2 regions of the Adlercreutzia equolifaciens DSM 19450 genome follow, and region 1 is predicted to be linked to the other one. Evidence: riboswitches for the same ligand, from Rfam matches in the RefSeq annotation. Region 1 holds a riboswitch; the other holds the start of a gene.
The links. Region 1 has a riboswitch for thiamine pyrophosphate ahead of thiC (phosphomethylpyrimidine synthase ThiC). Riboswitches for the same ligand answer to the same signal wherever they lie in the genome.

Region 1 (4,209 bases):
CTGACCTACCTCCTCGTGAGATTGGCCGACGCCTACTCCATGATCATCTTCATCTACGTGATGATGTCCTGGCTGCCGAACACCCAAAGCGGCATCATCGGCGACATCTACCGCGCTTTGGGCAAGTTGTGCGACCCGTATTTGAACTTGTTCCGAAAATTGATCCCGCCCCTTGGAGGAATGGTGGACGTGACTCCCATCATCGCTCTGCTTGTATTACAATTCGGGGTACGTTTGCTGGTGATGATTTTCTAAATTCAGACGGCCGGCATTCCGACGTGTCAGCGACGTAACATCGTAAGAAACTGAGGTACCTACATGGCAATCACCGCTTCCGACATCCACAATCAGAGCTTCTCCATCGACCGCAAAGGCTACGATGTGGATGAAGTGGACGTGTTCCTCGAGCATGTCGCCGACGAGATCGATATTTTGAACGACACCATCGCGCACCTTCAGGATCAGCTGGAGGCCGATCGTTTCAGCGGCTTCGACGCGCCTGCCGCCTCCACGGTGGCCATCACCGAGGTGGCCGCGGCGACCGTCGACACCTCCGAGTACGACGCTCAGCTCGCCCAGAAGGACGCTATCATCGCCGATCTGGAGCGCCAGCTTTCCGACAAGCGCGCCGACGACAACGCCATTGCCCAGGCTCTCATCATCGCCCAGCGCTCGGCCGACGAGATTCTCGCCAAGGCCAACGCGAACGCCACCGAGACCATTCAGGACGCCCGCGACGAGGCCCAGCGCATCATCGATCGCGCCAACACCGACCGCCAGGACGTCATCGACGCCATCCGCAAGCTGCAGGACGATCGCGAGGACGCCCGCGAGGAGTACGCCGACCTGCTGAAGGACATCATCTCCGACGCCTCGCGCAAGTTGGCCGACATCGGCGCCAACGTGCCGGCTGCCGCTACGGCGCTGGATGGCGAGTACGACGTGGTGCCCGGCCTCACCGGCAACTTCGAGATCGACGAGTACGTGGCGCCTTCCGCCTATGTGACGCCTCAGGCTCCGGCCGCCGTCGTGGCCGCCGCCACCCCGGTTGCCTCTCCTTACGAGAAGGATCTCTCCGGCTTCGGCGACGCCGACGACTTCGAGTTCGAGGAAATCGATTAATCAGCCGAGAAAATCTATCTGGTATGTAAGAACCGCCTTATTGGGCGGTTCTTCTTATTACTTGATCTTTTGTCTTACCCGTTCGCCCAAGGAAGTCAGCGAGGTGCCTGTCGGAACCGCAGCATCGACGTAGTTCGTTTGCCGTCAGGCAAACGAAACAAAGAGGCGAGCGGGCCTGTAAGCCGGGTTCTGTCGGGGACGGCCATTTATCTCGAACGCGAGTCGCCCCGCGTCTCTAGCACGCAACCCGAGCGCACGGCGGGCCACCGTATGGCGCTCCTATTTGCGCTTGCTCCAGATGGGGTTTGCCAAGCCGCGACGTTGCCGCCGCGCTGGTGCGCTCTTACCGCACCGTTTCAGCTTTTCTCCTGTGTCGCGCATGCGGCTCGCACCGCATGTTCCGAGCAGGGGAGTCTTCTTTTCTGTGGCACTTTCCGTCGGGTCGCCCCGCCCAGCCGTTAGCTGGCATCTTGCCCTGCGGAGCCCGGACTTTCCTCGCACCCCTGAGGGGGTACGCGACCGTCTGGCCCGCTCGCCTGTGGTATTGTAGCAGAAAGAGCGGCGCTGCTGCGGATTCCACAGAAGGGCCGTCGGCGCTCAAATCTTTCCGCTCAGCCCGGCTCTGCCGTTGGGCTTTCTGGTTCGCCCTGGAAGGAAGAGGAGAAATGATGACCACGTACGCCCTCGTCGGGGCCTCGGAATTCAGTTCCGAGCAGTTTTCCGCCCGCAACGGGGCGGGTGCCTTCGATGCCGTTATCGCCGTGGACGGGGGCTTTGCATCCCTGGCGGCTGTCGGCTGCGCGCCCGATCTGGCCATCGGCGACTTCGACTCGCTGGGATACGTGCCCGAGGGGGTGGAAGTGCTTGCGTTCCCGCCGGAGAAGGACGCCTCCGACATGGAGCTGGGCCTCGGCGAGGCCGTCGCCCGCGGCGCCGATGCCGTGGAGGTTTACGGGGCGCTCGGCGGCCGGCTCGATCATACATTGGCGAATTTGCAACTTCTCGCCTCTTTCGCCGAGCGTGGCCTGACAGTGACGGCGGTGGGGGAGCGTGAGCGCATTGCATTTCTCGTCGGCCCTGGCGAGCTGCGCTTGGATGCGGCGGGTGCGGGCATCGTGTCGGTGTTCTCGCTCACCGACGTTTCAACGGGAGTTGTGGAGGAGGGCCTGAAATACGGCCTTGATGGCGTGGCCCTCACGAACCGCACGAGCTGGGGCCTTTCCAACGAATTTATCGGAACCCCGGCCCGCATTGCCCTGGAAAGCGGCACGCTGGCAGTGTTTCTGCCGCTGTAGCGCCGGTCGGTTTTCTATACTGATCGCACAACCATATACCTGGGGAGCTTGCAGCCGCGCGGCGGCCGGGCAGGCTGAGAGGGGGCGCCGTGCACGCCCCGACCCGCCGAACCTGATATGGGTAATGCCAACGAAGGGAGTTTCCATGACTGACCGCCAGTCTGCCGGCGCCGTTGCTGCGCCGGACGTCGCTCGCACGTGCGCTGCATCGAGCGACGTTCGGCCAATCACTCAGATCGATTTCGCCCGCGCCGGCATCGTCACACCGCAGATGGCCGCTGTTGCCGCCGCCGAGGGCCGCGAGCCGGAGGCCATCCGCGCCGCCGTGGCCGCCGGGCGCATCGCCATCCCGGCCAACATCCATCACGCAAGCCTCGCGCCGGCCGGCGTCGGTTCCACGTTGGAGGGCGTGCCGCTTTCCACGAAGGTGAACGTGAACCTCGGCATCTCGGGCGATTTGGCCGATGAGGCCCTGGAATGGGAGAAGGTGGACGTGGCTTTGGAGCTGGGCGCCGACGCCATCATGGATCTGTCCAACTCCGGCAAGACCCGCGCCTTTCGCCGCGCGCTCGTGGAAAAGTCGCCGGCCATGATCGGCACGGTGCCCATGTACGACGCCATCGGCTATCTGGAAAAGGCGCTCATTGCCATTACGCCCGAGGATTTCCTGGAAGTGGTGCGCGCCCACGCCGAGGACGGGGTCGATTTCGTCACCATTCACGCCGGCATGAACCGCCGGGTCATCGAGTCGTTCAAAGAGACGGGGCGACTTACCAATATCGTATCGCGAGGAGGGTCGCTCATCTTCGCCTGGATGGAGGCCACTGGTCGCGAGAACCCCTTCTATGAGTACTACGACGAGGTGTTGGCTATCTTGCACGAGCACGATGTGTGCATCTCCATCGGTGATGCCATGCGCCCCGGCAGCGGCTACGACGCCACGGACGCCGGGCAGATCGCCGAGCTCATCGAGATCGGCAAGCTCACGCGCCGCGCGTGGGACGCCGGCGTGCAGGTGATGGTAGAAGGCCCCGGGCATATGGCGCTCGATGAGATCGCCGCCAACATGAAGCTGGAGAAGAGGCTGTGCCACCAGGCGCCCTTCTACGTGCTGGGGCCGCTCGTGACCGATATCGCCCCTGGCTACGACCACATCACGGCGGCCATCGGCGGGGCCATTGCGGCCTCCTCGGGCGCCGATTTCCTCTGCTACGTGACGCCGGCCGAGCATCTGCGCCTGCCGGATGCGAACGATGTGCGCGAGGGGCTCGTGGCCACCAAGATCGCCGCCCACGCCGCCGACATCGCCAAGGGCGTGCCCGGCGCGCGCGATCGCGACAACCGTATGAGCGATGCGCGGCGTCGCGTGGCCTGGGATGAGATGTTCGAGCTGTCGCTGGATCCGGCCCGCGCCCGTGCCGTTTTCGAGAGCGCCCCGCCCTCTACCGAGGGCACCTGCACCATGTGCGGCAAGATGTGCGCCATGAAGACGGTGAACGACATCATGGACGGGCTCGTCGTCGACTTGGACGCGGAATAGACGCCCCTCGGGCACAAGGAGCGGGGTCGGGCCGTCCTTCTCGCTCGATTAGGGCAAGAAATTCGAGTTGTTAGACTTTTCTGACAGAGCAACTTGCGGAAACGCTGCATCGTAAAGGCCCGACCAGGTGTTTTCGCAGCGCTTTTCGCTTGCTTGTCCGGCATCGCGCTTGCGTGATGTCTAACAACTCGAAAAAAGCGATCGAAACGGGTACCCAATTTGGAACGAGGAGTGAACATGCCTGCACGGGAA
Region 2 (4,209 bases), 1.3 Mb from region 1:
TGCCGAGGCGCCGTTCAGGGAGCGGCTGCGGGAACCGGGGCATCCGCCCTGGTGCGCAGGCGACGGCGCCGGCTTCGGAGCGTCGTCGATGAGGGTGCGGGCGGCCGAGCCGGGACAGCCGCTGCGGTGCTCGGCCGCGGCCGGAACGCTGCCAGCCGTCGCGCCGCCGTTGCGGGCGGCCAGGTGTGCCGCCACGGCAGCCTCGTCGTAGGGAGCGGCTTCCCGCTCGACGAAGGAGATGGCGTCGGTGGGGCAGGCCGGCAGGCAGTCGCCCAGCCCGTCGCAATAGTCGTCGCGCACCAGGCGCGCCTTGCCGTCGACCATGGCGATGGCGCCCTCGTGGCATGCGTCGACGCACAGGCCGCAGCCGGTGCACTTGTCCTCGTCGATGTGAATAATCTTGCGGAGCATGGAACCTCTTTCGCTTCGTGTCGTATTTCGGGCAGCATCATAGCGGGCCAACGCGAAAGCGCAAGGGCCTCCATGCAGATGATGGAAAGTTGTGGACGAACCCCTACTCGGTCAGCAGTGCCTCCACCTTCTCGACTTTGGTGTGCAGGGTGTCGCTGTGCCCCGGGCGGATGTCGGCCTTCAGGATTACCTCGGTGCGGATGCCCTGATCGGCGAGGCGCATGGTGGCGTCGCGCACGACGGCCATGACCTCGTCCCACTCGCCCTCGATCTCGGTGAACATAGAGGTAGTGCGGTAGGGCAGCCCGGAGTCGCGGATGACGCGAATGGCCTCCGCCACATAGGGGGCCAGCTCGTCTCCCACGCCGAAGGGGGCGATGGCAACGGCAATAAGGGTGTTCATGGGAAGCTCCTTTTGTTTCTCGGCTTACGCGGCTGATGTGCTGGTGAGTTCCAGGGGCGCTTCGGCCACTTCCTCGGCGGTGAGGTTGTAGAGGGCGTCGAGGAAGGCGACTTGGAAGCTGCCGGAGCCGTTGCAGGTTTCGGCAGCGCGCAGGCCGGCCAGGTTGTAGGCGGCCGTTGCGGCGAGCGCCGCCACGAAGGGATCGGCCACGCAGGCGTAGACCGCGCACACGCCCCCCAGCGAGCAGCCGGAGCCGGTGATGCAGGTCATGAGGGGCGATCCGCCGGAAAGGCGCGCCACCTGGGCGCCGTCGGTGACAAGGTCGGTAGTGCCGGAGACGGCCACGGCCCCTCCCGTGAAGCGGGCGCACGCCACGGCGGCGCGCTCGGCGGCGTCCACAGAGTCGGTACTGTCCACTCCGCGGGGACCGTCGCCGGAAGCGTCTTCGGCCGCGTCGTTCCCGAGTCCCCACAGCTCGGCCACGGCGATGATCTCCGAGGCGTTACCGCGCAGGATAGCGGGGGGATTCTCGCGCGCGGCCTCGATGAGCTGGGTGCGCAGGCTGCCGATGCCGATGCCCACCGGGTCGAGCACCCAGGGCTTGCCCGCCGCCGCGCAGGCCCGCGCCGTGGCGGGAACCGTTTGCTCGTAGACGGGCAGCAGGGTACCCAGGTTAATGTACACGGCCCCTCCCAGGGCTGCGACGCATTCGCCCTCGTCGGGCAAATACACCATGGCCGCCGAGCCGCCGACGGCCAGCTGGGCGTTGGCGACGAAGTTCTGGGTCACGGTGTTGGTGATGGAAGGCGCCAGCGGGTTCGTCTCGCGCACCTCGTGCACGGCACGGGCCATGAGCGCCCGAAGTTCCGCCTCGGTGCGGACGGTGGGATTGGTGGAAGGTTCGATCACGACGATTCCTTTCCGGAAGCCGGAGAGCTGGCTGCGAGTTGCGCCAAAAAAAGACGCTCCCCGCAGGAAGCGCCCCTTGTGCTTGGTGAGCATGCTCCCTACGACAGTGTTAGCTGACAGGTTCGAAGGGTTGGGCAGTGCCCTCTCAACCGCATCGACGAGGCTGCCATAGGCTTTCGGCTCGCTTCGCCGGGGCGGTACCCCTGCATGCTTTCAGCTTAGCACGTTTGCCACCGCGCTCGGATAGCGCTGTTTCGCCTGCTGCTTGAAAGGCAGGGAAAAGAGGGAAAGCGGGCGGGGGCGCGCTGTGCTATGATGCGCCTCATGACTTTCGGAAATGACAGAGGAACGGCCGCGACGCCCGAGGCGGCCAGCGTGATGGCGGCGATGTCGGGGGGTGTCGATAGCTCCGTGTGCGCGTTGCTCTTGCAGCAGGCGGGCTACGACGTGCGCGGCGCGACGATGGTGCTGCGCGGCGGGGAGGTTTTAGGCGCCGCCGGGGAAGGCGAGGGGTCGACGTGTGGGTCGACGCGCGATGTGGAAGATGCGCGGGCGGTGTGCCGGCGTCTCGACATTCCCCACGATGCCTTCGATCTGCGCGATCGTTTCGATGCGGCGGTGGTGCGCCCCTTCTGCGATGCCTATCTCGAGGGGCGCACGCCCAACCCCTGCATCGACTGCAACCGGTTCCTGAAGTTCGAGGCGCTGCAAAAGCGCCGGCGCGAGATGGGACTCGATTACGTGGCCACGGGGCACTACGCACGGCGCCGTTGGGACGAGGCGACCGGGCGCTGGCAGCTTCTGCGGGCGAGCGACCCGGCCAAGGACCAGAGCTACGTGCTGTACCATCTTGCCCAGGATACGCTGGCCCACATGCTGTTCCCCTTAGGCGAGCTGACCAAAGACGAGGTGCGCGAGCTGGCCCGCGCCCACGGCTTCGTCACGGCGGAGAAGCCCGAGAGCCAGGACATCTGCTTCGTCCCCGACGGCGACTACGCGGGGTTCATCGAAGGCTGGTGCCGGACACGTTGCTGCGAGGGAGAGGCCCCGTGCGTGCCCTTGGCGGTTGCGGCCGAGGGCGGACCAAGGTCCGCCCCTACGGGGTCGGGTTCGGTTGCTGCTTCGGTTGCAACCGCTTTCGAGCCGGGGGAGATCGTGAATCGGGGAGGGCGCGTTCTCGGGGAGCATGCGGGGCTCATCCGCTACACCATTGGACAGCGCAAGGGCATCGGCGTGGCGGCTCGCGAGCCGCTGTACGTGCTGGGGAAGGACGCGTCCGCCAACCGGCTCGTCGTCGGCTTCAAAGACGAACTGCTCAGCTCAGGAGTGGTGGCTTGCGATGTGAATCTCATCAGCGGAGGCGTTTTGGAAGGCCCGCGCAAGGTGCAGGTGAAGACTCACTACCGCCAGCGACCGGTGCTGGCAACAGCCGAGCAGACCGGCCCCGACGAGCTGACGGTCACCTTCGAAGAACCTCAACGCGCCGCCGCCCCCGGCCAGGCCGCCGTCCTCTACGAAGGCGACGTCGTCCTCGGCGGCGGCACCATCGCGAGGACCTTCTAGGCCGCCCGGAAGGGAACAGAGGCAGGGGGATGCTGCCCGCGCTGCTTCGGCCTACAGCCCGGCGAGGCCGATTTGGTAGCCTTCTACGAACAGGCTCAGCTTCTCGATGTAGCTGGCGGCAAGGGGGGAGAGCTGCCGCTCGTTGTGAACGATGTAGCCCACGCGCATGAGCTCCTTGGTCTGCAGGGGCACGCTGGCGATGCCGGTGTACATCTCGCTGGAGAGCACGCCGGTGGAGATGGTGTAGCCGTCATGATGGGCGAGCAAGTTCGACAAGGTCCCGCGGTCGCTCACGGAGATGCACTTCTTGTGCGGCAGCTCGGCCAAGGGTTCCTCGGAATAGAAGAACGAGTTGTTCGCGCCCTGTTCGAAGGCGTAGCGGGGGTAGTCCTCCAAATCCTCTACGGTCACCTCGGTGCGCGAGGCTAGGGGGTGCTTGTCGCTCACGAACACGTGGGGCTGGGCGGTGAACAGCAGGTTGAAGGAGAGGTTCGCGTCGGAAAGGGCGTGCCCGATGACGCTCTCGTTGAACGTGGAGAGGTACAGCACGCCCAGATCGCTGCGGAAGTCGCGCACGTCCTCGATGACCTCGGAGGTGCGGGTCTCGCGCAGGCTGAAGTTGTAGCCGGCACCCTCGTACTCCTCGGCCAGTTCCAGGAACGCCTCCACCACGAAGGCGTAATGTTGGGAGGTGATGGACAGGCGCTGCGCCGCCTCGCCGCCGCGGCCGGAGTAGCGCTGCTCCATGAGATCGGCCTGCTCCACCACTTGGCGCGCGTAACCCAATAGCTCGATGCCGTCGCTCGTGAGCGTGATGCCGCGGTTGGAACGCTCGAAGATGGTGACGCCGGTCTCGCGCTCGATGTCGCGCACAGCCACCGACAGGCTCGACTGGGACACGTACAGCGTGTGCGCCGCCGCGG

Region 2: another riboswitch for thiamine pyrophosphate. It lies ahead of thiM (hydroxyethylthiazole kinase); the one in region 1 lies ahead of thiC (phosphomethylpyrimidine synthase ThiC).

The regions. Positions count from the first base shown of each region.
Region 1 is NC_022567.1:1,834,820-1,839,028, reverse strand. Features, by position in the region: gene AEQU_RS07215 (YggT family protein) at 1-255, shown strand, start outside; gene AEQU_RS07210 (DivIVA domain-containing protein) at 319-1,122, shown strand; RNA gene rnpB (RNase P RNA component class A) at 1,285-1,657, opposite strand; gene AEQU_RS07205 (thiamine diphosphokinase) at 1,788-2,417, shown strand; TPP riboswitch at 2,448-2,573, shown strand; gene thiC (phosphomethylpyrimidine synthase ThiC) at 2,563-3,957, shown strand; gene thiE (thiamine phosphate synthase) at 4,195-4,209, shown strand, end outside.
Region 2 is NC_022567.1:583,471-587,679, forward strand. Features, by position in the region: gene AEQU_RS02045 (ATP-binding protein) at 1-411, opposite strand, end outside; gene AEQU_RS02050 (MTH1187 family thiamine-binding protein) at 515-814, opposite strand; gene thiM (hydroxyethylthiazole kinase) at 839-1,723, opposite strand; TPP riboswitch at 1,802-1,938, opposite strand; gene AEQU_RS02060 (MnmA/TRMU family protein) at 2,048-3,286, shown strand; gene AEQU_RS02065 (LysR family transcriptional regulator) at 3,338-4,209, opposite strand, start outside.